Phreatobacter oligotrophus: one gene and its partner. Each later gene encodes a partner of the first gene's protein in a complex. Links are inferred from orthologs where the notes say so. Each region holds a gene or a part of one and is shown in the gene's direction. Other genes may lie near its edges.

Region 1 (14,115 bases):
GGGGAGGCCGAGGCCTTCGAACTGCTGTCGCAGGTGGTCGGCGCCTCGCCCAACGGGCGGCTCTACAAGACCCTCGTCAGCGACCGCGGCCTCGCGGTCAGCGCCGGCTGCTGGTATGCCGGCACGGCGCTGGGGGACGGCCGCTTCGGCATCCATGCCTCGCCGCGTCCCGGCGTGGCGCTCGATGCGCTGGAGACCGGGCTGCTCGAGGTGGCCGCCCGCATCGCCGCCGAGGGCGTCACCGACGAGGAGCTGGAGCGCGCCCGCACCCGCCTCATCGCCGACACCATCTATTCCCAGGACAGCCAGGCCTCCATGGCGCGCATGTATGGCGCGGCCCTGTCCTGCGGCGGGACGCTCGCCGACCTCCAGCAATGGGTCGAGCGGGTGCGCGCCGTCGATCGCCGGCAGGTCAATGACCTCGCGCCGCGCGCCTTCGATTTCAGCCGCGCCGTCAGTGCCGAACTCATCCGGGCGGAGCGCAGCTGATGCGGCCCGCCCTCGCCTGGCTCGCCGCCGGAACCCTTGCCATGCTCGCCTCGCTCTCGCCCACACCCTCCGCCCAGGCCCAGCCGCAGGGAGGAGGTGACCAGGGCAGCCGCGTCCAGCGGGTGACCTCGCCCAGCGGCATTGAGGCCTGGCTCGTCCGCCAGACGCATCTTCCCGTGCTCGCGCTGTCCTTTGCGATGAAGGGCGGCACGTCCCAGGACCCCGCCGGCCGCGAGGGCACCGCCAACATGGTCGCCGCCATGATGGACGAGGGCGCCGGCGACCTCGATTCCGAGACCTTCAGCGCCCGGCTCCAGGACCGCGCCATCGAGATCAGCTTCGCGGCGAGCCGCGACACCTTCTCCGGCTCGATGCGGACGCTGACCGACAATCGCGCCGAGGCCGCGAACCTCCTCCGGATGGCCCTCACCGCGCCGCGCTTTGACGCCGCCCCGCTGGAGCGCATCCGCCAAGCCGTGCTCGCCTCCATCCGCCGCGGCTCGACGACGCCCGGCACGATCGCCAGCGACATGTTCTGGTCCACTGCCTTTCCCGGCCATCCCTATGGCCGCCGCTCCGCCGGCACGGTCGAGAGCGTCGAGGCCATCACGGTCGAGGACCTGCGCGATGTCCATGCCCGGCTGCTGGCCCGCGAGCACCTGAAGGTCGCGGTCGTCGGCGACATCACGGCGGAAGAGCTCGGGCCGCTGCTCGACGAGATCTTCGGCGCCCTGCCGGCGAAGGCGCGACTCGCGCCGGTCCCGGCCGTCACCATGGCGGGCCTCGGCGAGCGTCGGGTCGTGCCGCTCGACGTGCCGCAGGCGACCATCTCCTTCGGCCTGCCCGGCGTCACCCGCGAGGACCCGGACTTCATCCCGGCCTTCGTGCTGAACCATATCCTCGGCGGCGGCGGCTTCTCCTCGCGGCTCTATCAGGAGGTCCGCGAGAAGCGGGGCCTCGCCTATTCCGTTTCCTCCGGCATCGCCGCCCTGGACGCGGCCGGGATGGTCACCGGCGGGACCTCGACGCGCAACGACCGCGCGGCCGAGAGCCTCGCCGTCATCACCGCCGAGCTGAAGCGCATGGGGGCGGACGGTCCGACGGCCATCGAGCTGGAACAGGCCAAGCGCTACCTCATCGGCTCCTGGGCCCTGCGCTTCGAGACGTCCATCCAGATCGCCTCGAACCTCATCCGTATCCAGCTCGACGGGCTCGGCATCGACTATCTCGACCAGCGCAATGCGCTGATCGAGGCGGTGAGCCTCGACGATGTGAAGAGGGTGGCGAGGCGCCTGTTCGCCGATCCGCGGATGCTGGTGGTGGTGGTCGGCAAGCCCGAGGGGATGTGAGCCGCGGCTCGCATCAGGGGCGCTGCCGCAGCACGGTCCTCACCAGGGACGGCGTCCAGCGGTCACGGCCCCAGCACGGGATGCCGCGGCGGTTCAGCGCCGCCGCGGTCTCATCAGGGGACAGGCCTGCCCGCACCATGTCCGAGACGAGCGGATGCAGCGCCTCGACATAGGCCTGGAACAACGCGGCAAGCTCGGCGGTCTGGCGTTTGGCCGTATGGCAGCGGGCCGATGCGGTGGAGGCCGGTGGCTTGTGATCGGGCCGGCTGCCCGTCATCGCTGGCCGCGGCCGCGCCAGGACGGGCAGGCCGCAGTGTCGCTGAGGCAGACCATGTTTTCCGTCCCGCCCTCGCTCATGGCGAAGCGGACGGCATCGCGGCGCTGCAGGAAGAGGCCTTCCGCAAGGCCGTGGGTTTCCCGCGCGATCCACAGACCATCCTCGGACGGACAGACGATGAAGATCTTGGCGCCGGGGCTGAGGCGATGGGGCATGGCGGTCAGCCCTGCCAGGTCAAGGCGACGCGCGCCGCTAGGACCGTGACGACGAGCAGCGCGAGGCCGGTGGCGACGAGCAGGCGGTGGCCGACCTCACGCCAGGCGCTGATCGGCGCCGGCTGATTGCGGGAGCGGATGACGGGCCTCATGGCCCTGAGAACGATGCGGTGACGTGCGATGGGGATCATGGCGGCGCCCTCCTTGTGGGGACCGCCGGGACCATCGCCGCGCCGGCCGCCAAGGCGCCATATCGATCAGGCCGGGAACCGCAAAGGCGGCGTAAAGTCAGCGCCCCTTGAGCCGCTGGCGGGCGAAGACGCCGAAGACGCCGACCAGCGTCAGGGCGAGCCCGTACCACGTCACCGCATATTCGAGATGGCGGTTGGTGAAGCTCAGCCGCGTCTCGCCGCCGACCGGCCAGCCCCCGGCGACCGGCGTGGCGTCGGCATCGACGGAGAAGGGAGCGGTGGCCGTGGCCTCAAGCCCCTGCGCGCGGGCGATGGCGGCCAGATCGCGGGTGTAGAAGATCCGCCGCGCCGTGTCGTCCACGGCCGCGAAGGTGCCGCGCGCCTCGGGGAAGCGCACGAGGCCGGTGACGGTCACCGGCCCCTCGGCAAGTCCCTCGCGGCGGGAGGCGGGATCGCGGCGATCCGTCGGCACGAAGCCGCGGTTGACGATGACGCTGGACCCGTCGGCGAGGACCAGGGGCGTCAGCACGAAATAGCCCTGTCCGGATGGCCGGTTGCGATCCGCCTGGCGGCTGTCACCGGCGACATGGAAGAGATAGGCCTCCGCCTCGTGGCGAAAGCGGCCTGACACTGAAACGCGCCGATATTCGTCGCGCTCGGCGCTCATGGCCGCCCAGGTGGCACGTGGAGGCAGGGGCACGGGCGCTGCGCGGCTGCGCTCCTCCACCTGCGCGATGAGCCCGGTCTTCCAGGCAAGGCGGTTCAGCTGCCAGGTTCCGAGCGTCAGCAGGATCGCCAGTGCCGCGAGCGCGGCGAGCCCCGGCACCACGAGGCTCTTCAGCCGTGCGGCGCGCGGGCGGTCGGATGCGGGCAGATCGGATGCTGTCATGCCGGTCAGATAGGGTCAGGCATCCCTGCTGTCGAGCCGGCCCTCGCGCGCATTGTTGCGATACTGGAGGGCGATCATCAGCCCCTTCATCGGCCGCAGGAGGCCGAGGCAGACGATCAGCACCATCGGCCCGAAGATCAGCGCATGGACCCAGAAGGGCGGCGTGTACTTCACCTCCACCACCAGGGCCGCGCCGCAAATGAGGAAGCCGGCGAGCAGGATGACGAAGACGGCCGGGCCATCGCCGCTGTCGGCGAAGGCGAAATCGAGGCCGCAGGCGCTGCATTTCGGCTTCACCGACAGGAACCCGTCGAACAGATGGCCCTCCCCGCAGCGCGGGCAGCGCCCTTTCAGTCCGGTCGAGACCGGCGACTGCTCCTGGTAATAGGTCATGGAAGGCCTCCTCGGGACCTTCTAGACCTCCGCGCGGCACAAACCAATTTGTAACCCTGCGGATGATCGGACCCGATCCGCGGCAATATGGCCGTATTTTCGGGGTCGGCCAGACGCCACGTTAACCGCTTCTTCAAGGCTGAAAGGCATTTTCGTACCGAACGCCGCCTAGCGTGCGGTTCAATGAAACCTTCCCAGCGGTGCGCTGAAGCAGCGCCGGCGTTTGGAGCAGTGTGATGGCTGTTGACCTCTCGATGCCGATCCTCGTGGTCGATGATTACAACACGATGATCCGCATCATCCGTAACCTCCTGAACCAGCTTGGCTTCGACGACATCGACGATGCGTCGGACGGTTCGGCCGCGCTCGCCAAGATGAAGGAGAAGAAGTACGGCCTCGTGATCTCAGACTGGAACATGGAGCCGATGACCGGCTACGAGCTCCTGAAGGAGGTTCGCGCCGACGGTTCCCTGTCCCGCACGCCCTTCATCATGGTCACCGCCGAGTCGAAGACGGAGAACGTCATCGCGGCGAAGAAGGCCGGCGTGAACAACTACATCGTGAAGCCTTTCAACGCCCAGACGCTGAAGGCCAAGATCGACGCGGTCTTCGCCGACTGAGAACGGCCTATCGCCGGCCTACGCCCCGTCGACTGCCCTTGCGGCAGTCGGCACCCAGCCGGCGTGACGCCGCAACGAGCCGACCACCGCGAGGACAGGCGATCATGAAGAAAGTTTCCACCGATCACCTCGATCGCATCGTCCAGTTCATCCGGACGAAGGGGAACGGCGACGTGTCGCTGGGCGACGTGGTCGCCCTCGCCGAAGTGACCGTCGAGTCGCTGTCGAGCTTCTTCCGCTCGATCGACATGTCGGTGTACCGCGAGCTCTCGGACATCGCCTCCTTCATCACCAACATGAAGGTCGAGGTCGGCCGCCTGCAGCCGAACGATCTCAAGCACAGCCGCATCCCGGCCGCCGGCATGGAGCTCGACGCCATCGTCAAGGCGACCGAGAAGGCCACCGACACCATCATGGGCGCCGCCGAGGAGCTCATGGCGGCGGACGCTTCCGATCCCGTCGCCTACAAGGCCATGGTCGACGAGCGTATGATGCTCATCTTCGAGGCCTGCTCCTTCCAGGACATCACCGGCCAGCGCGTCGCCAAGGTCATCGATACGCTCAAGCATATCGAGATGCGCGTCACCCGCTTCGCCGACGCGATCAACGCGGCCGATGCCGACGGCTACCTCTCCGAGGACGAGCGCCGCCGCGAGGAGCGCAAGATCAAGAACATCCTCCACGGGCCGCAGCTCGACGGTGAGGGTGTCGATCAGAACGACGTCGATGCGCTGTTCGCCAAGCCCGAGAAGAAGGCCAAGGGCGAGGCTCTCGCGAAGTGACGTTCCGCCCGGCGCGCTGAGCCGGGCCTTTCGCTCACCAGACCAGTTTGCGCATCACGTGCCGCGGATGCTGGCCGGTCTCGCCGATGAGTGCGGCGAGGCCGTCGCGCTTCAGGCCATCTGATCCCAACAGCACTTCCGCGTGGATGCCCTCTGCCAGGAACAGGCAGTCGTAGCCCATGCGCACGGCCCCGGCGACGTCGGTGCGCATGGCATCGCCGATGCACAGGACCCGCGAGGGATCCGGCCGCTTGCCGAGGATGCGCTCGGCATAATCCCAGCAGGCCTCGTAGGCCGGTTCGTAGGGCTTACCGGCATAGAGCACGTCACCGCCCATGGACTGGTAGCGGTCGCCGATGGCGCCGGCGCAGAAGATGAGGTCGTGGCCGACCTCCACCACCTTGTCGGGATTGCCGCACAGGAAGAACAGGTCGCGCGCCTTCATGCGCTCGAGCCGCTCCTGGTAGTCGTCCGGCGTCTCCGTGCGATCGTCAACGAGGCCGGTGCAGACCACATAGGCCGCCTCCTCGATGGGGACGAGGCGGGTGTCGATGCCCTCGAAGACCACGAGATCGCGCTGCGGGCCCACATGGTGGACCGGCTCGCCCGGGCGCGTACGCATGTAGGTGCGCGATACGTCGCCTGACGTGACGATGGCGTCATAGGCCGCCCGCGGCACGCCCAGCCGGTCGAGCTGGCCGACCACAACCGGCGCCTGGCGCGGGGCGTTGGTGATGAGGATCACCGGCACGCCCCGTTGGCGGATGCGCACCAGCGCGTCGCAGGCGCCGGGATGCGCCCTCATGCCGTTGTGCAGCACGCCCCAGACATCGGAGAAGACGAGGTCATAGTCCCCGGCGATGGCGGAGAGTCCGTCGATGACCGGCGGCAGGGCGGCAGGGGCGTTGGCGTTCATGCCCGCCGGTTAAGGGGCGGGGCGGCGCGGGTCAAGCGGCGGTGCTGCGCGGTCAGCGCAGCGCCGGCGCCGTGAGGAAGGGCAGGAGCGCCGCAAGGCACCCTGCCGGGTTCTCCTCGGGGACGAAATGGCCGCTATCCACGGCCTCGCCGGTCGCCTTCGGCGCGAAGAGGCGCCAGGCATCGAGCGGGCTGGAGCCTGCCGAGGGAATGCCGGCATCGCCCCAGACCACATGAACCGGCGTACCGATGGTACGGCCCGCCGCCTTGTCCGCCTCGTCGGCGGCGAGGTCCACGGTGGCGCCGGCGCGATAGTCCTCGCAGCAGGCATGGATGCGCGAGGGGTCGTTGAAGAAGTCGCGATAGTGCTGCAGCGCGCGATTGTCATAAGCGTCGAGCGTGCCGCTCTTGGTCCAGAGCGACAGCTTCTCCTCGAGATAGGCCGTGGGGTTGCGGCCGATCTCGGCTTCCGGCTGGCCCTGGGGCCCGGACAGGAAGATCCAGTGCTCGGTCTTCGGCGACGGCGCAGCGCGGATGCGCTCCCACATGACGATGGTCGGCACGATATCGATGAGGGCGAGCCTTTCCATGCGGCCGGGATGGTCGAGCGCCATCCGATAGGTGACCCGCGCGCCACGGTCGTGGCCACAGACCATGAACCGCGCATGGCCGAGCCGCTCCATCACCTCGATCAGCGCCTTCGCCATGTCGCGCTTGGCATAGGGGAAATGGTTGCGGTCGCCGCGGGGCGCGGCCGACCAGCCATAGCCCGGCAGGTCAGGCAGCACGAGGGTGAAGCGCTTCGCCAGCTCCGGGGCGATCTTGTGCCACTCGACATGGGTCTGCGGGAAGCCATGGACGAGCAGCAGCGGCGGGCCGGAGCCGCCCGAGCGCGCGAAGATCTGCCCGGCCGAGGTGTCGAGCCAGTGGGATTCGAAACCGGGAAACAGGTCGTGGGTCGCCATCAGGGCCTCCTGCAGGTCATGCCAAGCATAACGCCGCAGGTGGCCATTGGGTGTCAGCAGTTCGGCAGAGACTTCAGGCCCCGGCCTTCTCGCGCGCGACCGCCTGCCAGCCGATGTCGCGGCGACAGAAGCCGCCCGGCCAGTCGATGAGGTCGACGGCGGCATAGGCCTTCGCCTGGGCCTCCGTCACCGTGGCGCCCGTGGCCGTGACCGCCAGCACGCGCCCGCCATTGGCAACGAGGTCGCCGTCCTTCGCCGCCGTGCCGGCATGGAAGACCTCGACACCGGCGAGCTCGCGCGCGCGCTCGATACCGCGGATGACGCTGCCCTTCTCGGGCGTGCCGGGATAGCCCCTGGCCGCCATGACCACGGTCAGCGCCACGTCGTCATACCAGCGCACGCTCATCGTCTTGAGCTGGCCGTCGGCCGCCGCCAGCAGCAGCGTCAGCAGGTCGTCCTTCAGCCGCATCATCAGCACCTGGCATTCCGGGTCGCCGAAGCGGCAATTGTACTCGATGAGCTTCGGCCCTTCGGCGGTGATCATCAGGCCGGCGAAGAGCACGCCCTTGAACGGATGGCCCTTGACCTTCATCGCGGCCAGCGTCGGGCGGATGATCTCCGCCATGGTGCGCTCGACCATGGCCGGCGTCATGACCGGGGCGGGCGAATAGGCGCCCATGCCGCCGGTATTCGGCCCGGTGTCACCGTCGCCGACGCGCTTGTGGTCTTGGGCGGTGGCGAGGGCGAGGGCGTTGTCCCCGTCGCAGAGCGCAAAAAACGAGGCCTCCTCGCCGGTCATGAACTCCTCGACGACGACCGAGGCGCCGGCCGCCCCCATGCCGCCCTCGAACATCATGTCGACGGCGGCCAGCGCCTCGTCGAGCGTCATGGCGACGACCACGCCCTTGCCGGCGGCAAGGCCGTCAGCCTTGACGACGATCGGCGCGCCCATGCGGCGCACATAGTCCTTGGCGGGCTCGGCCGCAGTGAAGCGCTCATAGGCCGCCGTGGGAATGGAGAATTCGCGGCAGAGGTCCTTGGTAAAGCCCTTGGAGCCTTCGAGCTGGGCCGCCGCCTTCGACGGGCCGAAGACCTTGATGCCGGCGGCATGGAGATCGTCGGCAAGGCCCGCCACGAGCGGCGCCTCCGGCCCGACCACCACGAAGGTGATGGCGTGGGTCCGGCAGTAGGCGACGACGGCGGCGTGGTCGGTGACGTTGATCGCCGCGAGCGTCGCGACCTCGGCGATGCCGGGATTGCCTGGTGCGCAGTGAAGCGTTGTGAGCAGCGGGCTCGCGGAAAGCGCCCAGGCGAGGGCATGTTCGCGGCCGCCGCCGCCGATCAGAAGCACGTTCATCACTGTCTCCACCGGCTTGGGCGATGGCCGGCCAAGGCCGATCGCCCCTTCAACCCGCGTCCCGCAGCGTCTAGACAAGAGCGCCCCGTCCGGCAACGGATTCGCTTCGCATGGCCGACATCGTCCCGTCCAACACGCCCGAGATTTCGGTCTCGGACCTCTCCGCCGCCATCAAGCGGACGGTGGAGGACGCGTTCGGCTATGTGCGGCTGCGCGGCGAGGTCTCCGGCTTCAAGGGCCCCAGCGGCTCCGGCCACGTCTATTTCCGCCTGAAGGACGAGGGCGCCACCATCGAGGCGGTGATCTGGAAGGGCGTCTATGGCCGCCTCAAGGTGAAGCCGCAGGAGGGCCTGGAGGTCATCGCCACGGGGCGCGTGACCACCTTCCCCGGCTCGTCCAAGTACCAGGTGGTCATCGAGAGCCTGGAGCCGGCCGGCGTCGGAGCGCTGATGGCGCTGCTGGAGGAGCGCCGCCGCAAGCTCGCAGCGGAGGGCCTGTTCGATCCCGCCCGCAAGCGCCCCTTGCCCTATCTGCCGACGGTGATCGGCGTCGTCACCTCGCCCACCGGCGCGGTCATTCGCGACATCCTGCATCGGCTGGAGGATCGCTTCCCCCGCACCGTCCTCGTCTGGCCGGTGCGCGTGCAGGGCGAGGGCAGCGCCGCGGAAGTCGCCGCCGCCATCCGCGGCTTCAACGCGATCGGCCCCGACGACGACCTGCCCCGGCCCGACGTCATCATCGTCGCCCGCGGCGGCGGCTCGCTGGAGGACCTCTGGGGCTTCAACGAGGAGATCGTCGTCCGCGCCGCCTTCGAGAGCGCGATTCCGCTCATCTCGGCGGTCGGCCACGAGACCGACACCACCCTCATCGACTTTGCCGCTGACCGCCGCGCCCCCACCCCCACGGCCGCCGCCGAAATGGCGGTGCCGGTGCGCGCCGACCTGATCGCCGAGACGCAGGGCCTCGGCCGCCGGCTCGGTCTGGCGGTCGCGCGGGGCATGGAGGGCCGGCGGACCGAGCTGCGCGCCGCGGCCCGCGCCTTGCCCGATGCAGAGCGGTTGCTGGAAACGGCCCGCCAGCGGCTGGATGCGGCCGGCGAACGCCTGCCCAATGCCCTGGCCGCCAATGCCGGCGCCCATCGCGCAAGGCTGCTGCGCGCCGCGGGCCGCCTCGCGCCGGGCGTGCTGCGGCTGAGGATCGACCGCTCGCGCGACCGCATCGACGCCCTGTCCGGTCGCGCCGCGACGGCGCTGACACGCCGCACCGAGACGCGGCGTCAAGGCTTCGACACGCTGGCCTCCCGGCTCACCCGGTCCCTCGGCGTCTATGCCCGCAGCCAGACCGACCGGATCGGCCGGGCCGGCGAGCGGCTCGCGGCGATCGAGGCGCGGTCGACGCGCGCCATGGACCTTGTCCTGCGCCGCCGCCGCGACCGGCTGGATGCCGCGACCAAGCTCCTCGCCGCGCTCTCCTACCAGGGCGTCCTCGCCCGGGGCTTCGCGCTGGTGCGCGATGCCGAGGGTCGCCCGCTGCGCTCGGCCGCCGCGATCGGTCCCGGCACGGCGCTGGCCATCGAATTCGCCGACGGCCGCATCGCCGCCACCGCCGAGGGCGAGGCGCCGCCCGCCTCGCCGAAGCCTTCCCCCCGGTCGGCCGAGCCGAAGCCGCGGAAGGCGGGTGAGGGCAGGACGGAAGGGCAGGGGACCCTGTTCTAGCCTCCGTCAGCGGGCCGGCGCCGCCTCGCGCAACCGCACCGCCGTCTCCGCCACCCGCGAGAGAGCCTCAGGCTGAACCGTGCTGCCCATATGGTCGGTGCCGGGGATGACCGTCACGTCGATGGCCGGGTTCGCGGCCCTCACGGCCGCCGAATAGGCGCTGGCGAGGAACATCTCGTCCTCCGCGCCGATGAGGATGGCGGCGGGACGCTTGATCGCCCCCAGGGCGGCGCGCCAGTCACGGGGCAGGCTCATATTCGCGAGCAGCCGGTGCGAATAGATCCGCGCGCGCTTGCCCCGGGCATCGTCCGGCACCGCATAGGCGACGGCGGCGAGGCCGTCGAAGGCCGAGATGCCCATGCCGTTGAGCAGGCTCAGCGCGATGATGCGCGGAACGGCGGCATCCGCCCAGCCGCCGGAGCCGGGGCGGCTGACGGTCGGATCGGCCGAGAGGAAAGGCGAGGTTGCGAGATAGGCGTGGAAGCGCTCGCGTAAGGGACCTGCGCCGATGCGCAGGGCGAAGGCCCCGCCGAGGGAATGGCCGACGAGCAGCCTTTTCTCCTGCGGATGGCGCTCTTCGATGACCTTGAGCAGGTCGGCCATGTCGTCTTCCAGCTGGCCGCGATAGCGAATGTCGCCGAGCGGGCCGCTCTCGCCATGGCCGCGCAGGTCGAGCGAATAGATGGTGAAACCCTGTCCGTTCAGGCTGCGCGCCAACCCGTCCATGCTGGCGGAAAAGCCGGTCGAGCCGTGGACGAGAACCGCGACACCCGCCCCTGGGGCTCCCGGATAGAGGCGATAGGCGAGTGCCTGCCCATCCCGCGCCGTGAAGGTCTGTTCGCGGGGCAAGCCCTGGATCCAGCCGCCGATGGTCCGCCCCGCAGCTTCCATCGCCGGCATGGCGGGCGGGGGCTTGGGGCTGGACAGGGCGATCACGGCGCCGAAACCGGCGACGGGGAGCACGAGAGCGGCGAGAAGGGCGATACGGAGAATGCGCATGACGGGGTCCTGAAGCAGCGACGCCGATTGCCTAGCCACAGGCCGGGGCCTAGTCTGCGGCCTCTTCGCGAACGGCACGAATTCTTCGCCAATGACCGACCGTCCTGACATGCCAAGCCTCGGGGAGCCCGGCGAAGCGCGTCTCGGTCTGGCGCTGGTCATTCTCGCCTTCGGCATCCTGCTCGGCGTTCTCGGTCCCTTCGGCTCCTATCTCGGCATCAGCCTGCCGGTGCGCGTGCTCCACTACACCGCCAATATGGCCGTGATCAGCGCCATGGCAGTGGCGGCGAATGCCCTGGCGGCCCGCTACCTCTATCGCGGCCCCGTGCCGCTCTGGGGCTCGCTGGTGATTGCCCTCGTCATCGCGCCACCGGGCGCTCTGGTGGTGATGGCGCATCTCCGATTCTTCGCGCCGCAGGTCCTGCCCCACGTCACCTTCGTCGAACTGTGCCTGCAGACGGCGCTGATCAACGTGCTCGTCAGCCTTGTCGTGCGGGCCGTCCGCGCGCTGGTGCACGCGCGACACGTGGCCCAGCCGCAGGCGGCTGCCCCCGTCCCCGTGGTTGCCGAGGATCGGCGTTCCGACGACATCCTGCGCGAGAAGCTGCCGCTGCCGCTGCGCCGCGCGCCGATCCTCGCGCTGTCCTCCGAAGACCATTACCTGCGCGTCCACACCGATCGCGGACAGGCGCTGATCCTGATGAGCCTGTCGCAGGCGATCGACGCCCTCGGCGAGGATACCGGCCTGAGGATCCACCGCTCGCACTGGGTGGCGCGTAAGGCCGTGGTCGACAGCGCGCGCAAGGACGGCAGCCTCGGGGTCACCCTCGCCAACGGCCTCACCCTGCCGGTGAGCCGGAGCGGCAGGCGTCTCCTGGAAGACGCCCGCCTGGTCTGACCTCACTGCAGGGTCTGCTGGGCGATCCAGGTCTTCACCGAGCGCAGCGCGTCGTGCGGCGTCTCGGCAAGGCCGAGGGCCGATTTCCACACGGTGAGCTGGCCGTCGGCGCTGGTGCCGCGCAGGCAGATGTCGAGGCAGCGGCCGAGGTCATCCTGGCAGTCGAGCGCCTCGGCATCCTCCTCCAGCATCATCACCGTCTCGCGCACCAGGTCGGCAATCGAGACCGTGGTGCGTCGCGCCTCGTCGACGAAGGAGCCGTGGATGCCGTAGCGCTGCGCCCGCCATTTGTTCTCCTGCGCCACCGCCCGGGACAGGGGCGACAGGTCGGCGCGGAAGTCGGGATGGCGGATGAGATAGCGCACCATGGAACGGTACAGCGCCGCGATGGCGAGGCTGTCGTCGAGATGGGTGCAGCTGTCGGGCGCGCGAAGCTCCAGCGTCGGGAAGCGCCGCGAGGGCCGCACCGCCCACCAGACATAGCTCGAATCCTCGATGACCCGGGCCTCCACCAGCAGCGACACGTAGTCGTCGTACTCGGCCTGGGTCTTGAACATTTCGGGCAGGCCGGTGCGCGGCAGCTCGTCATAGGCGGCGAGCCGGTAGCCCATGAGGCCGGTGGCGCGCGACTGCCAGAAGGGCGATGAGGTCGAGAGCGCGATGATCAGCGGGATGGTCGGCATCAGCCGGCCCATCACGTCGATGCGGCGGGACAGGTCGTCGAACTCGGCATGGACGTGCAGGCCGCAGACGATGTTGCGCTGCCCCAGCATCTGCAGGTCGTGCATGACGCTGTCGTAGCGCGGTGCGTCGCTCGCCCGCTGGGTCGCCCACATGGCGGTTGGATGGGTGCCCGAGGCGAGGATGGCGAGGCCATGCTTCGCCGCCACCTCGCCGAGCGCGCCGCGCATGGCCTGAAGCTCGTTGCGGGCGCCCGTCGGGGTGGTGTGGACGGACGAGGTGATCTCGATCTGCGACTGCAGCATCTCGCTGCCGACGCGGTCGCCAAGCCTGGCCTTGGCGGCGTCGAGGAAGCCGTGCGGCATGCGCCGCATGACCGCCTTGGTCTCCGCATCGACCACGAAGAACTCCTCCTCGATGCCGAACCGGCGCGTGTCGGACATGATCATCTCCATGAAACGGCATTGGAATTTGCTGGACGCGTCCTGCGCCTCAACGCGGCGCGGTCCGGGCCGTTCCCTGGCGGGGAAGGGGTCACCGGCGGCGCAAAGCCTGTCGGGCCGGCGGGCGAAAATGTGGCCCGAACCGGTCACGCGCCGCCCCAATTCCGTAAGGCGTTGAAAGATGGCGTGAACTTAAATTGGTTGACTTGAGCGCCGATCGCGACAGGTCGCCGGCCTCAGCGCCAGTCGCCGAGCACCGCCTGGACCACCGCCAGCGCCGCCACCGCCGCCGTGTCGGCGCGCAGGATGCGGGGGCCGAGCGAGACGGCCAGGGCGCGCGGGTGCCGCGCGACGAGGCTGCGCTCCTCCGGCGCAAAGCCGCCCTCGGGACCGATCAGGACGGTGATTCCGCCGCTCAGGGGCCGTGCCGTCGCAAGGGCCTCGGCGGGATTGGCAACCGCCGCATCCTCGTCGCAGAAGACCAGCAGCCGGTCCTTGGGCAGGGCGGCCAGCGCATCGGGCAGGCTGGCCGTCTCGTCGCAGGCCGTCAGGGTGAGGACGCCGCACTGCTCCGCCGCCTCCACCGCATTGGCGCGCATCCGGTCGAGATTGACGCGCTGGGCTTGCGTCCGCCGGGTCATCACCGGCTGGAGCCGCGTCACGCCCATCTCCACCGCCTTCTGCACCATGTAGTCGAGGCGGGCATGCTTCAACGGCGCGAACATCAGCGCGAGATCGCCGGCCGCCGGCTGCGGCCGCAGCAGCTCCTCGACCATGAGGTCGAGCCCCTTCTTGCCGGACCGGGCGAGCCGCGCCCGCCATTCGCCATGCGCACCGTCGAAGACCGCGATGCTCTCGCCATCGCCGAGCCGCATCACGTTCAGGAGATAGTTCGCCTGGTCGCGGTCGCAGCCGATGGTCACCCCTTGGGCGAGCG
Region 2 (14,109 bases), 300 kb from region 1 along the record:
AAGGGCTTGTAACCCTCGGTCGCGAGGCCCGCCGCGAAGGTCACGGCATGCTGCTCGGCGATGCCGACATCGAAGGTGCGGGCGGGATAGACCTTCTCGAACAGGTCGATGCCGGTGCCCGACGGCATGGCCGCGGTGATGGCCACCACCTTGTCGTCCTTGGCGGCTTCCTTGATCAGGCTCTCGCCGAAGACCTTGGTGTAGCTCGGCGCATTGGCCTTGGCCTTGGCCTGCGTGCCCGTCACGACGTCGAACTTCACCACGCCATGATACTTGTCGGCGCTGGCCTCGGCGGGGGCATAGCCCTTGCCCTTCTGCGTCACGACATGGACGAGGATCGGCCCGAAATCGGCGTCCCGGACGTTCTTCAGCACGGGGAGCAGGTGATCGAGATTGTGCCCATCGATGGGCCCGACATAGTAGAAGCCCAGCTCCTCGAACAGCGTGCCGCCGGTGACGAAGCCGCGCGCATGCTCCACCGCCCGAGTCACCGTGCGGTCGATGGTCTTGCCGAGGCGGCTCGTCAGCTGCTTCCCGATGTCGCGCAGCTTCAGATAGGTCTTGCCCGAGGCGAGACGCGCCAGATAGGCCGACATGGCGCCGACCGGCGGGGCGATCGACATGTCGTTGTCGTTGAGGATGACGATCAGCCGCTCGTGACGGGCGCCGGCATTGTTCATCGCCTCATAGGCCATGCCGGCGGACATGGCGCCGTCGCCGATCACCGCGATGACATTGGTGTTCGCGCCGGAGAGGTCGCGCGCCACGGCCATGCCGAGGCCGGCCGAGATCGAGGTCGAGGAATGCGCCGCGCCGAACGGGTCGTACTCGCTCTCCGAGCGCTTGGTGAAGCCGGAGAGGCCGCCGCCCTGGCGCAAGGTGCGGATGCGGTCGCGCCGGCCGGTGAGGATCTTGTGCGGATAGGTCTGGTGGCCGACATCCCAGATGATGCGGTCGGCGGGCGTGTCGAAGACGTAGTGCAGGGCCGTGGTCAGCTCGATGACGCCAAGGCCCGCGCCGAGATGGCCGCCGGTCACCGAAACGGCCGAGATGGTCTCGGCACGCAGCTCGTCGGCGACCTGCCTAAGCTGGTGTTCAGGCAGCTTGCGCAGGTCGGACGGGATGCGGATCGTGTCGAGGAGCGGCGTGTCGGGGCGGTCTGTCACTCGTCTCACCAGGCCAAGGACGTCAGGGGCGGTCTCAGGGCTTCCTACGCAGGGAAGGCCATGTCGGACCCGCCGAGCGCCACGCCTGAGCGTGCTCTCGTAGGCGGGACGGGTTACACCACAGCGCCGCCCGGCGCAATGCGACGGGGGCGTGACGGCCCTGCCGCTGCGAAGCGATCGTCCTTTGGCCTGCCAATCATTCCGGCAGCGGAATGAACTCCTCCTCGTCGCCGGGGACCGTGTCGAAACGCTTCTGCTTCCAGTCCTCCTTGGCCTGTTCCAGCCGCTCCTTGGAGGAGGAGACGAAGTTCCACCAGATGAGGCGCGGACCGTCCATGGTGGCGCCGCCGCAGAGGATCAGCCGCGCCGGGCGCGTGGCCGAGAGCGTGATGCGGTCGCCGGGGCGCAGCACCAGCAGCTGGCCGGGCTGGAACAGGTCGCCCTGGACGTCGATCTCGCCGGAGACGACATAGATGCAGCGCTCCTCGGTGTCGGCATCGACGGGAAGCTTCGCCCCGGCCTCCAGGGAGATGTCGCCATAGATGGTCGGCCAGTTCTGCGTGACCGGCGATGTCGCGCCATAGAGCGAGCCCATCACCACGCGGATGGTCTTGCCCTCGCCGGTGATGACCGGGAGCTCGCGCTCCTCCACATGCTCGAAGCCCGGAGCCGTCTCCTCGTGGGTCTTTGGCAGGGCGACCCAGCTCTGGATGCCGTGCAGCTTGTGGCCGGAGGCCTTGAGCGCCGGGTCGGTGCGCTCGGAATGAACGATGCCGCGACCGGCGGTCATGAGGTTCACCTCGCCCGGCCGCACCGGAACATAGGTGCCGAGGGAATCCCGGTGCTGGATCTCGCCCTCGAACAGATAGGTGACGGTGGACAGGCCGATATGGGGGTGGGGCCGCACGTCGATGCCGCCGCCATCCTTGAACTCGGCCGGGCCCATCTCGTCGAAAAAGATGAAGGGGCCGACCATGCGGCGCTTGGCGAAGGGCAGGGCGCGTCTGACGGTGAAGCCGCCGAGGTCGTGGGTGCGCGGCACGATGAGCATCTCGATCGCGTCGCAGGACAGCGTGTCGCCGGGGGTCGGATCAGGCGTCGGGGCGAAGGACATCGCGGGGCTCCTCGGATGGGGCGTCGATGTCGCAGAGGCTATCGGAGGCGGGGGGCGAGGGCGACCGGCAATCGGGCGCGCAGGGCTTGCGGGGATGCAAGGAAATGGGGGTCGAATGCGTCGGAAAGGCGGCGCGGATGCCTTGGCGATGTGCCCGTCATGTCGGGCGCTTCCAAACCTCTCCCCGGCGGGGAGAGGTCGGCCGCAGGCCTACGCAGGAACCACTGCCGTCACCCCCGGCGAGGCCCAAAGCGAGGTGCGAACGCATCTCGCGTTCGCTCGATGCTTTGAGGCCGAGGGAAGGGGGTCCAGAGTTCACAAGGGCGGCTGGTCCGGCGGGTAGGAACCACCCCGATGATCAGGCGGCGACTGACCCGGCTATCTTCGCCGTAACTCTGGGGCAGCCTGTTGCGAGATCTCGTATGCGATCGAGAGGCCCGTTCTACGTCTACATCCTCGCCAACCGTCGCCACGGCACCCTGTACGTTGGCGTCACCAATGACATCTCCCGCCGCACTTTCGAGCATCGTACGGGCGTGGGAGCTGTCTTCACCCGCCGCTATTCCGTCCATCGCCTAGTCTGGATGGAACCTTATGACAGGGTTGCCGAAGCCATCGCCCGAGAAAAGCAGATCAAGGGTTGGAATCGGGCCTGGAAAATCCGGTTGATCGAAAGCAGCAATCCTGAATGGCGCGACCTGCATGAAGAGCTCGCCGGGCGGGGGCAGTCAGGATAGTGGACCCCCTTCCCCTCGCTTCGCTCGGCCGGGGGTGACGGGTGGTGGGCCGTCCCGGTCGTAAGTTTAACCGCAAAGGCTGGCTAGGGGGGCATTCGCCGCGGGGGGTGAAGCCCCCGCAGCGAAGGCTAGCATGCCGGGGAGCGGGAATGAGGGCAGCCCAATTCGAAGGCCGCCCGCTCCCATCCTCAGACGTTCTTCGTCGCGCCGCCGTCGACGCGGATCTTCGAGCCGGTGATGTAGCCGGCCTGCTCCGAGCAGAGGAACGCGGCGGTCGCGCCGAACTCGGCGGCCGTGCCGAGGCGCCCGGCCGGGATCGTGGCGATCGAGGCGGACTGGATGTCCTCCATCGACTTGCCGGAGCGCTTGGCATTGGCCTCGTCGAGCTCGCGGATGCGGTCGGTGGCGATGCGGCCTGGCAGGATCATGTTGACGGTCACATTGTCCTTTGCGACCTCGGTCGACAGGGTCTTCGACCAGCCGACGATGGTCGAGCGCAGGGCGTTCGACAGGGCGAGGTTCGGAATCGGGTTCTCGACGCCGGAGGAGGCGACCGTGAGGATGCGGCCCCACTTGCGGGCGCGCATGCCCGGCAGGACCTTGGCGGTGATCTGGAAGACCGGCTCCACCATGGTCTTGAAGTACTTCGCCCATTCGTCACCCGCGACTTCCGTGGCGGGCTTGGCGGGCGGGCCGCCGGTATTGTTCACGAGGATGTCGATGCGCCCCAGCGTCTTCTCGGCGAGCGCCACGATCTCCTCCACCGCGCCCTCGGCGCCGAGGTCCGCGGCCATGCCATAGGCTTTGCCCTTGCCGCGCGCGGTGATCGCCTCGGCATTGGCCTTGATGCGATCGGCGGTGCGGCCGACCAGCATCACGGTCACGCCTTCGGCGGCGAGCGCTTCAGCAATGCCGAGTCCGAGACCGCGGCTCGAGGCCAGAACGAGGGCTTTCTTGTCGGACAGGCCGAAATCCATGTCATCCTCCGTAGGGAACGGCGCGCAGATGAGCCCGAAGTGCCCGGGGATGCAAGAGGACGGCACGCGGGACAGGTCGGCGCCGGGTGGAACGTCCGGCGCCCTGCTCGCCCGAATGTGATGGTGCAGCGCAGCGACGTGAACACCAGTGGCGCCCCGGCCGTGGCATGAGGCGAGCAACAGGGGGGCCTGCCATGACCATTGCCATCACGCGTCGTCGCATCATCGAACTCACCGGTGCCGCAAGCATCGCCGTTGCCACGGCCGCCGCGCTGCGCGCCGAGGGCGCTATGCCCGCCGGCACGGCGCCGGTCGTGGTCGCCCATGCGACGCCGTTGCGCATCGGCGCGGTCAGCCTGGTCGTCCGCGACCTGGATCGTGTCGCCGCCTTCTACCGCGATGTCATCGGTCTCGCGGTGCTGGAGCGCCGGGCGGATGGCGCATCGCTCGGCGTCGATGGCACAGCCCTTCTGCACCTTGTCCATCGCCCTGCCGCGCCCTTCGAGGCGCAAGGCTCGGCCGGCCTCTACCACACCGCCTTCCTCATGCCGACGCGCAAGGACCTCGCCCGCTGGCTGGTCCATGTCGCCGCGAACCGCGTGCGCCTCACCGGCTTTGCCGACCATCACGTCAGCGAGGCGGTCTATCTCGACGATCCCGAGGGCAACGGCATCGAGGTCTATGCCGACCGCCCGCCGGAGCGCTGGCGCTGGGACGGCGCGGCGGTCACCATGACCACCGAGCATCTCGACATCGACGACCTCGTCTCGCTCACCAATATCCGCGTCCCCGATTATGCCGCCGCGCCATCAGGCCTGCGCATCGGCCATGTCCACCTCAGGGTCGGCGACACCGACCGCGCCGCCGCCTTCTATGGCGGGCTCGTTGGCCTCGACATGACCCGCCAGCGGCCGGGCGCGGCCTTCATGTCGGCCGGGCGCTACCATCACCATCTCGGCCTGAACGTCTGGCAGAGCCGCGGCGCCGGCCCGCGCGACCGCGCGGCGACCGGCCTCGGCTGGTTCTCGCTCGAAGCGGCGAGCGCCGAGCTTCTGGAGGCGCGGCGCGACAAGCTCGCCACGGGTGGCGCCAGCGTCATCTCCGTGCCGGGCGGCATCGAGACGAGCGATCCCTGGGGCACCAGCGTCCGGATCGTGCCGCGCCCGGCCTGATCGCCGGTCAGTTGCGCTCCCAGCGCTCCCGCCACAGCCGCTCGCCGGCAAGGCAATCGGCCTTCTGGTTCTGGGCCGGGACGATGCCGGGCATGTCGGGCAGCGGCCAGACCGGCGTGATGCCGGCGACCTCGAGGATCAGCTTGCGCCGCGTCGCGGTGACGAATTCCTCGGGCGTGGTGATCGGGATCATGAAGGAGCCCGGCCCGCCGACCACGCAGTCCTGATAGTAGACGTCGAGATTAGGAATATCGACGAAGCGCTGGTTGGCGCGCGGCATGAGGATGGGCAGGCCGTTGATGACGATGCCCTTGGCGAGGGCGTCGTCGCGGGCGATTTCCACGTGGGGGCCGCTGTTGTTGGAGCCGTCGCCCGACACGTCGATGACCCGGCGCATGGCGCGGATGCCGGATTTCTGGATCAGCTCGGCGCTCGCCTCGATGCCGCCGGAGATCGAGGTGCGGAAGGCCCGCCGGTAGGGCTTGGCTTCCAGCTCGGCGGCGAAGGCGCGGGCGCTCTCCGGTCCGTCGATGATGCGCCAGTCGATGACCACCTGCCGCTCGTGATGGCCAGCCCATTCGAGATAGGCGATGGCGATCTTGCCGATGAGCCCCTTGCGGATGGCGTCGATCACCTCCTGCGAGGTGATGGCCTTGATGTAGCCCTCGCGCTGGAGGCGCTGTTCCTCCGGGTCCATCGAATAGGAAATGTCGACCGCCAGGACGATCTGTACATCCACTTCCGTCACCGCCGCGCGGTTCTGGGCGAAGGCGGGAAAGGCCACCGCACCGAGCAGCGACACGACGAGGATCAATGCACGGATCATGAAAAACCCCGAGCAATGGGCCGAACGTCATCAGCCTGACACAAGGTGACCCAGGGGGAAACGCATGATCCTCGCCGCTCCACGCTGCAACGCAGCGCCTCCCATCACGATTGCGTGGGCGCAATTGGTTGCACCGGCCGCGCCGTGGTTCCATCATTGCCCGCGGAGCGGCCCCGGCGCGGGCCGGCTTCCCGCCAGTGCATCGAGGGGCCGGCCGCTGTGACCACACTCGTCATCTCCCACGCCAAGTGCCTCGAGCACCAGACGCCCTTCGGCCATCCCGAGCGTGCCGACCGCCTCAGGATGATCACCCACGTGCTGGAGCACGAGCGCTTCGCGGATCTCGCCCGCGACGAGGCGCCCGAGGCCCCGGTGGAGGCCATCATCCGCGTCCATCCGCCGGAATTCGTCGACAAGCTGCAGAATGCCACGCCCTTCGTCGGCCTGGTCCACGTCGATGGCGACACGACGCTGTCGCCCGGCTCCTACGAGGCGGCGCTGCGCTCGGCCGGAGGCGGCATCTTCGCGGTGGACGAGGTCATGGCCGGCAAGGTCAGCAACGCCTTCGTCGCGACCCGCCCGCCCGGCCATCACGCCGAGACGGCGACCGCCATGGGCTTCTGCCTGTTCAACAATGCCGCCATCGCCGCCCGCCACGCCCAGGCGCGGCACGGCGCCGAGCGCGTCGCGATCATGGATTTCGACGTCCACCACGGCAACGGCACGCAGGACGTCTTCTGGTCCGACGCCTCGGTCATGTACCTGTCGACCCACGAAATGCCGCTCTATCCCGGCACGGGCGCGCCGAGCGAGACCGGCGCCCACAACCAGATCGTCAATGCGCCGCTGCGCGCCGGCGATGGCGGCGACGAGTTCCGCGAGGCCATGGACACGGTGATCCTGCCGCGCATGCGCGCCTTCCGGCCGGACCTCGTCATCATCTCCGCGGGCTTCGACGCCCACGAGCGCGACCCGCTCGCAAACATCAACCTCAACGAGGCCGATTTCGCCTGGGCGACCAAGCGGATGATGGAGGTGGCCGACGAGTCCTGCGGCGGCCGCGTCGTCTCGCTGCTGGAGGGCGGCTATGACCTCGAAGGCCTCGGCCGTTCCGTCGGCGCCCATGTCATGGCATTGATGCGCGGCTGACCGACCGATTCCCACCGCGAGAGTTCCGCCATGAGCGACACCAGCGCCGCCTCCCATGCCGACGTCGCCGGCCTCTCTTTCGAGAAGGCGCTGGGCGAGCTGGAGGCCATCGTCACGCGGCTGGAGCGGGGCGACGTGGCCCTCGAGGAATCGATCGCCATCTACGAGCGCGGCGAGGCGCTGAAGAAGCGCTGCGAGGCGCTGCTGCGCGACGCCGAGGCGCGGGTGCAGAAGATCACCCTGGCCGCCGACGGCTCGCCCTCCGGCACGACGCCGCTCGATCCGGGCTGATCACGGCGGCATTAACGTTACGTCAAACATTCCCGTCCCGCCCTGTGACGCAGGCTTAACCTCTTGGTAAGACCGCGCTGTCGGTGGCTTCACCGATGGCCGGACCGGCAAGGACCGCCGGCCTGTTCCGCGTATCGAGGGGAAGTTCCATGCGTATCACCCTGAAGGGCGCCGCCGTCGCGCTCGCCCTGTCGCTCTCCGCCGTCGTCGCCGCTGCCCCGGCCGCCCAGGCCAAGCCGAAGGTCATCGTCGCCGGCACCAGCGCCGCCGCCAAGTGGTCGACCATCGGCATCATCGGCGTCGCCAGCGTCCTCGTCGGCTATGACATCATGCGCCGCTTCGGCTGCACCGGCGACTTCCTGCGCCTGGGCGGCCCGGGCTTCGACGGCCCGGTCGGCAACAACGCCATCATGCCGCCGCGCCGCTGCACCCCGGCCCGCTGATCGGCCATCCACCATCGCTTGTCGACGCCCGGCCGCCCCCGCGGTCGGGCGTTGTCGTTTCGGGCTGGCGTGGCACCAGCCGAGCCCAAAACCGATTGAGATTGCGCGTATCGGCATACCTGCGGCTTTGGGACGCAGGCCTCCGACATCGCGTCGCAGAGCGGGGGAGGGAACGATTCCAATGTCTTCCCGCGGCGCACCATGGCGCGGCCCCGCCATTCCCTACCAAAGTCTAAACGGCCTCGGGTTGTAGGGGATACTGCTTAGGTTAGCTGTCTGTCTGCAGGGCCTAACGCCCGCCTAGTGGGGAAATTGCCATGACGACAGCAACACCGACGGTGGATGAACGAACGCGTCCGATGACGCGGGAAGAGAAGAAGGTCATCCTGGCCTCCTCGGCCGGCACCATCTTCGAATGGTACGACTTCTATCTCTACGGCTCGCTGGCCGCCATCATTGGCGCCCAGTTCTTCTCGGCCTTCCCGGAAGCCACGCGCAACGTCTTCGCGCTGCTGGCCTTCGCCGCCGGCTTCCTTGTCCGCCCCTTCGGTGCGCTGTTTTTCGGCCGCCTCGGCGACATGGTCGGCCGCAAGTACACCTTCCTGATGACCATCCTGATCATGGGCATCTCGACCTTCGTGGTCGGCCTGCTGCCGAGCTACGAGACGATCGGCTGGATCGCCCCGGTCATCCTCATCATCCTGCGCATGCTCCAGGGCCTGGCGCTGGGCGGCGAGTATGGTGGTGCCGTCGTCTATGTGGCCGAGCACGCGCCCAACCATCGCCGCGGCTTCTACACCTCGTGGATCCAGACCACCGCGACGCTCGGCCTGCTGCTGTCGCTGATGGTCATCCTCGCGGTCCGCTCCTGGACCGGTGAGGCCGCCTTTGCCGCCTGGGGCTGGCGCATCCCCTTCCTGCTCTCGATCTTCCTGCTCGGCATCTCGCTCTACATCCGCCTGCAGATGGAGGAGAGCCCGGCTTTCGCGAAGATGAAGGCGGAAGGCACCGGCTCGAAGGCGCCGCTCTCCGAGGCCTTCGGCCAGTGGAAGAACGCCAAGTTCGCCGTCATCGCCCTGCTCGGCCTCGTCGCCGGCCAGGCGGTCGTCTGGTACACCGGCCAGTTCTATGCGTTGTTCTTCCTGCAGAGCATCCTGCGCGTCGACATGTACACGGCGAACGTGCTCATCGCCTGGTCTCTGCTCCTCGGCACCGGTGGCTTCATCATCTTCGGTTCGCTGTCGGACAGGATCGGCCGCAAGCCGATCATCCTCGCCGGCTGCGTGCTCGCTGCGGTGACCTACTTCCCGGTCTTCAAGTTCATCACGGCGACGGCGAACCCCGCCCTCCACGCCGCGCATGAGCGGACCAAGGTCACGGTCATCGCCGACAAGGAGCAGTGCTCGTTCCAGTTCAATCCGACCGGTACGGCGCGCTTCACCTCGTCCTGCGACATCGCCAAGGCGCTGCTCGCCCGCTCCTCGGTGAACTACTCCGTCGAGGAGGCTCCGAAGGGCGCGATCACCAAGATCCGCGTCGGCACGACCGAGGTCGCGGCCTACGACATGTCGAAGCTGACGGGTGATCAGGTCCGCACGGTGCCGGCCGAGTTCACCCGCGCGGTGAATGCGGCCCTTGCCGCCGGCGGCTACCCGCCGCCCGGCGCGCCGAACCCGACCACGGTGAAGATGAATCACTTCTTCGACCTGTTCAACGCGCAGGTCTTCCCGCTGGTCCTCGTGCTGACCTACCTCGTGGTGCTCGTCACCATGGTGTACGGCCCGATCGCCGCGGCGCTGGTGGAACTCTTCCCGACCCGCATCCGCTACACCGGCATGTCGCTGCCCTATCACATCGGCAACGGCTGGTTCGGCGGCCTGATGCCCGCCACGTCCTTCGCGATGATCGCGCAGACCGGCGACATCTATTACGGCCTCTGGTACCCGATCGTCATCGCCATGGTGACCGTCGTGATCGGCGCGATCTTCGTGCCCGAGAATAAGGACAAGGACATCTTCGCCGACGCCCGGTGAGGATGCACCCGCCGCGCCCCGGCGCGGCGGAAACGGCCTCAAGACAAACGCCCGGTTGCGGAAGCAGCCGGGCGTTTCCGCATCGGAATGTGCAATAGTTTCTGTGAAAACAACAGGGCGATGCCGCCTCGCGGTATGGTTGTTCCGTAAGGGAATATAACCCCGAGGACGTTTCAGTAGGCTGCTTTATGACGATGTATGTCTCAATCGTGCATCCCAATATGAATCGATTAAAAGAAATAAGAGTTTGAAATCGTTCCAAATATAATGTTTATCTCGCATTATGACATTGTATAGATGAATGTCAAATACGACGGTTGCTGACGGAATGTCAGGGAATGTTTCAATGTTAATTGGTTTTTAAAGGATCAAAGACAGAAGGGATGGCGAGGAGAACTCGCTATGGCCCTGTTTCGCAATCTCGGTATCGGCCCGAAGCTGCTATCGGTCGTCGCCTTCCTGATCGTCGTGATCGGCCTCGTTGCCGCGGCGGGGCTCTCCGCCGTCTCCGTGACCAGCACCAGCGGGCAAAACGTCCGGGCGGCCAGCGAGATGCTGCAACATGCCGGCCGCGGCACCGCCAATCTGCTGAGCTATGCGCGGGCCGTCGAGTTCATCCCGCTGGAACTGCCGGCGGAGGAGCGTCGTCGCTTCTATGACCAGGCCGTCGACGAAGCGGGCCGCTTCGAGCGGCGCCTGCGCGAAATCGTGACTGCCGACACGGCCGGTCGATTCACCCGCGAGATCGCCCAGATCCGTGACCGCCTTTCGACCTACCAGGCGGCGCGCGAGCAGGTCTGGACCAGCGCCCAGGCCGGGGACCTGGAGAAGTCGGGACGCATCGCCTTCGAGGCGGCGCCCGTCGTTGCCGAGATGCGGGAGGCGATCCGCCGCGTCGAGGCCGAGGTCTTCAAGCAGTTCACCGAGCAGGGCCAGGCCATGGATGCCGCCGCCCGGGAGGCCTATTGGGTGGTCGGCCTTGTCGGCTCGGCCGGCGCCCTCGTGGGTCTCGTCTTCGCAGTCTGGGTCGTCATCTGGGGCGTGGTGCGACCGCTCCTCGCCATGACCGGCGCGATGCGCAGCGTCGCTGCAGGGGACCTCGCTGTCTCCATCCCCGCCGTGGGGCAGAAGGACGAGGTCGGCCAGCTCGCCGATGCCCTCCAGGTCTTCCGCCGGTCCGCCGAGGACAACCTCGCGCTGCGCGCCGCGCAGGAGGCCGAGAAAGCGCGGGCTGAAATAGCCCAGCGCGAGATGATGGCCCGGGTGGCGAGCGAGTTCGAGGCTGCCGTGGGCGGCATCGTCGAGGCGGTGTCGGCCTCGGCCGCCCAGCTCCGCTCCTCCGCCGAGGGGCTCTCGGCCTCCGCGGAGGAGGCCTCCGGCCGGACCGCGACCATCGCCGCCGCCTCGGAGCAGAGCTCGGTGAACATCCAGACCGCCGCGGCCGCGGCCGAGGAAATGGCCGCATCCGTCCGCGAGATCGCCGGCCGCGTCGCCCGGTCGGCCACCATGGCCGCCGAGGCGGTCAGCACCGCCGACGGCACGGCCGCCTCGATCCAGGAACTGGCCGGCAAGGTCAACGCCATCGGCGCCATCGTCGAATTGATCAGCGGCGTCGCCGGCCAGACCAATCTCCTGGCGCTGAACGCCACCATCGAGGCCGCGCGGGCGGGTGAGGCCGGCAAGGGCTTCGCCGTGGTGGCGGCCGAGGTGAAGGGTCTCGCCGACCAGACCGCCAAGGCGACGACCGAGATCGCCCGCCAGATCGCGGCCATCCAGGAGGCAACCTCGGGCTCCGTCCGCTCCATCGGCGGCATTGCCGGCAACATCCGCGAGATCAATCTCGTCGCGACCGAGATTGCCGCGGCCGTGGAGGAACAGACCGCCGCGACCACCGAGATCGCCCGCAATGTTCAGCAGGCCTCCGCCGGCTCGACCGAGGTGTCCTCGAACATCGTCAATGTGTCGGGCGTCATCTCAGCGACCGGGGGCTCGGCCAGTGAGCTCCTCGCCGCCGCACGCGAGCTCTCCGTCCAGGCAGACCGGATGCGGAGCGAGGTGAAGGCCTTCCTCGGCAATATCCGGGCGGCTTGACGGGAAGCGGCCCTCAGCGGGCCGCCGTCCACGTCACCTCGCGGCAGAGCAGCCGGCCAAGGATGCAGCCCTTGGTGCTCATCTGCTGGCCGTTCGAGGTGATGATGATGTTGTAGCTGCGCTGCCGCTTCGGGTCGAAGGCGGTGCCGGCGAGGCGCCCGCCGCCTTCCGGCGCCAGCGTCATGATGAGGCGGTCACCCACCTCCTCGCCGTTGCTGGTATCGCCGATCCACACATTGGTGGCGCAGACCTTGTCGCCGCAGGGGGCGATGCGGACGCGGGCATTGCCGTCGCCGCGCATCCAGGTGCCGTCGATCGTGTTGGCGCTGGCGGCCGTGGCCGACAGGATCAGGCCGGACGCCGCAAGAAGGGACAGGAACCGCATGGATCATCTCCGCCGATGGTCATGACAGGCTGACTACGGCGGAGGTCGCGATCCGGTTCCCGCCGCGCTGCAAAAAAGTCGGCAAACAGCGCGCCGGGTCAAGCGATGAGGCGGGGGTGGGACGACGTGACGCCGTCCCGCCCGAGGTCAGGCCGCCCGCACGGTGGCGAGGAAACGGTCCACCTCGCTCTTCAGGCGGACGCCCTGCTGCGAGAGCTCCTGCGCGGCCGAGAGGACCTGCGTGGAGGCCGAACCGGTCTCGACGGCGCCCTGGTTCACCTCGACGATCGAGGTGGCGACCTCCACCGTTCCCTTGGCCGCCTGCTGGACGTTGCGGGCGATCTCCTGCGTCGCGGCGCCCTGTTCCTCCACCGCCGCGGCAATGGCGGCGGCGACATCGGACACCTCGACGATGGTGGCGCCGATCATCTGGATGGAGGCGGCAGCCTCGCGGGTCGCCGCCTGCATGGCGGTGATCTGCGCGCCGATGGCCTCGGTCGCCTTGGCGGTCTGGCCGGCGAGCTGCTTCACCTCGGAGGCGACCACCGCGAAGCCCTTGCCGGCCTCGCCGGCGCGCGCCGCCTCGATCGTGGCGTTGAGGGCGAGGAGGTTCGTCTGCTCGGCAACGGCGGTGATCAGCTTCACCACCTCGCCGATGCGGCCTGCCGCGTCGAGGAGCTCGGTGACCTTGGTATCGGTCGCCTTGACGTCGGCCACCGCGGCCCGCGCCTTGGCATTGGAATGCTGGACCTGCCGGGCGATCTCGTGGATGGACGAGGTCATCTCGTCGGTGGCGGCAGCGACCGCCTGGACATTGCCGGAAGCCTGCTCTGAGGCGGCAGCCACCATGCCGGACTTGTGCTGCGTGGCTTCGGCCGTGCCGGTGAGGGTCGAGGCGGCGGCCTCCAGCTCGGTCGAGGCCGAGGACACGGTCGAGACCACCTCGCCGACGGAATGTTCGAACTCCGCCACGGCAGCGGCGACGACATCGGCGCGGCGCTCCTTGGCGGCCTGCTCGGCCTCCCGCTCGGCGGCGAGGCGGCGGCTCTCGATGAGGTTTGCCTTGAAGGTCTCCAGGGCGCCCGCAAGCTTGCCGATCTCGTCCGCCTGGCCGAGGGCCGGCACCGCGACGGCGGTGTCGCCATCCGCGACCTTGAGCATGGCCTCCGTCATGGCGTTGAGCGGCCGGGTGATGAAGCCGATGAGGATGAAGCCGGCGAGGGCAAGGCTGGTGACGACGCCGACGGCCAGAACGATGCCGATGCTCCACTTCGCCTGGGTCAAGGCTGCGTCGGAGGCGGTGACGGCGTCGTTCTGGCGCTGCATGGCTCGGTCCTCGAGGCCGCGCATCACCTGCCGGATCGAGGCGATGATCCCCGCCGATTCGAAGGCGATCTTGCCGGCGTCGTCGAAGGCGCCGTCACGCGACAAGGCCTTGATCCGCTGGCCGCGCTCCTCGTGCTGCGCCAGAAGCTGGCGCATCTTGGCCACGTCATCGCGTCCGGCCTGCTGCCGTGCGCCGGCCTCAAGCTGCTCCAGGCGGCGACGGAAGCGAGCCGCCTCATCGACCACCTGCTTTTCAAAAGCCTCCCGCTCGGCGATCGGCATCTCGATCGGCAGGAATTCGACTGCCCGGGCATAGGAGAGGAGGTTCGCCGTGCCCCGGCCCGCCTGTTCGACGCGAACGACCGAGGCCTCGATTTCCCTTCGGGCGTCATGGATGGC

The links.
Region 2: the proteins of xseA (region 1) and C8P69_RS05150 are in contact, whole or in part, in a cryo-EM structure (PDB 8TXR), measured with the Escherichia coli proteins. The link is inferred for Phreatobacter oligotrophus from one-to-one orthologs.

What each region holds. Positions count from the first base shown.
Region 1 is NZ_PZZL01000002.1:549,828-563,942, reverse strand. What follows is about bases 8,025-10,854. They hold xseA (exodeoxyribonuclease VII large subunit), read left to right. Parts: upstream 8,025-8,552; coding sequence 8,553-10,157; downstream 10,158-10,854. Other genes in these bases: C8P69_RS06605 (alpha/beta hydrolase), read right to left, coding at 10,164-10,854; purD (phosphoribosylamine--glycine ligase), read right to left, coding at 8,025-8,442. Outside these bases: C8P69_RS06665 (M16 family metallopeptidase), read left to right, coding at 1-489; C8P69_RS06660 (M16 family metallopeptidase), read left to right, coding at 489-1,838; C8P69_RS23460 (hypothetical protein), read right to left, coding at 1,852-2,115; C8P69_RS06655 (hypothetical protein), read right to left, coding at 2,112-2,330; C8P69_RS06650 (hypothetical protein), read right to left, coding at 2,336-2,521; C8P69_RS06645 (SURF1 family protein), read right to left, coding at 2,619-3,410; C8P69_RS06640 (DUF983 domain-containing protein), read right to left, coding at 3,426-3,803; C8P69_RS06635 (response regulator), read left to right, coding at 4,040-4,423; C8P69_RS06630 (protein phosphatase CheZ), read left to right, coding at 4,528-5,205; C8P69_RS06625 (TIGR01459 family HAD-type hydrolase), read right to left, coding at 5,240-6,121; C8P69_RS06620 (alpha/beta fold hydrolase), read right to left, coding at 6,174-7,085; more of purD, read right to left, coding at 7,159-8,024; more of C8P69_RS06605, read right to left, coding at 10,855-11,156; C8P69_RS06600 (LytTR family DNA-binding domain-containing protein), read left to right, coding at 11,248-12,054; C8P69_RS06595 (carboxylate-amine ligase), read right to left, coding at 12,057-13,178; C8P69_RS06590 (16S rRNA (uracil(1498)-N(3))-methyltransferase), read right to left, coding at 13,415-14,115. UniProt on the Escherichia coli protein: Bidirectionally degrades single-stranded DNA into large acid-insoluble oligonucleotides, which are then degraded further into small acid-soluble oligonucleotides.
Region 2 is NZ_PZZL01000002.1:245,378-259,486, reverse strand. What follows is about bases 5,978-8,801. They hold C8P69_RS05150 (exodeoxyribonuclease VII small subunit), read left to right. Parts: upstream 5,978-7,171; coding sequence 7,172-7,432; downstream 7,433-8,801. Other genes in these bases: C8P69_RS05140 (MFS transporter), read left to right, coding at 8,235-8,801; C8P69_RS05145 (hypothetical protein), read left to right, coding at 7,582-7,875; C8P69_RS05155 (histone deacetylase family protein), read left to right, coding at 6,212-7,141; C8P69_RS05160 (DUF1194 domain-containing protein), read right to left, coding at 5,978-5,992. Also shown: dxs (1-deoxy-D-xylulose-5-phosphate synthase), read right to left, coding at 1-1,166; C8P69_RS05180 (pirin family protein), read right to left, coding at 1,363-2,280; C8P69_RS05175 (GIY-YIG nuclease family protein), read left to right, coding at 2,703-3,017; C8P69_RS05170 (SDR family oxidoreductase), read right to left, coding at 3,206-3,994; C8P69_RS05165 (VOC family protein), read left to right, coding at 4,189-5,166; more of C8P69_RS05160, read right to left, coding at 5,174-5,977; more of C8P69_RS05140, read left to right, coding at 8,802-9,908; C8P69_RS05135 (methyl-accepting chemotaxis protein), read left to right, coding at 10,311-11,999; C8P69_RS05130 (DUF2147 domain-containing protein), read right to left, coding at 12,013-12,384; C8P69_RS05125 (methyl-accepting chemotaxis protein), read right to left, coding at 12,532-14,109. UniProt on the Escherichia coli protein: Bidirectionally degrades single-stranded DNA into large acid-insoluble oligonucleotides, which are then degraded further into small acid-soluble oligonucleotides.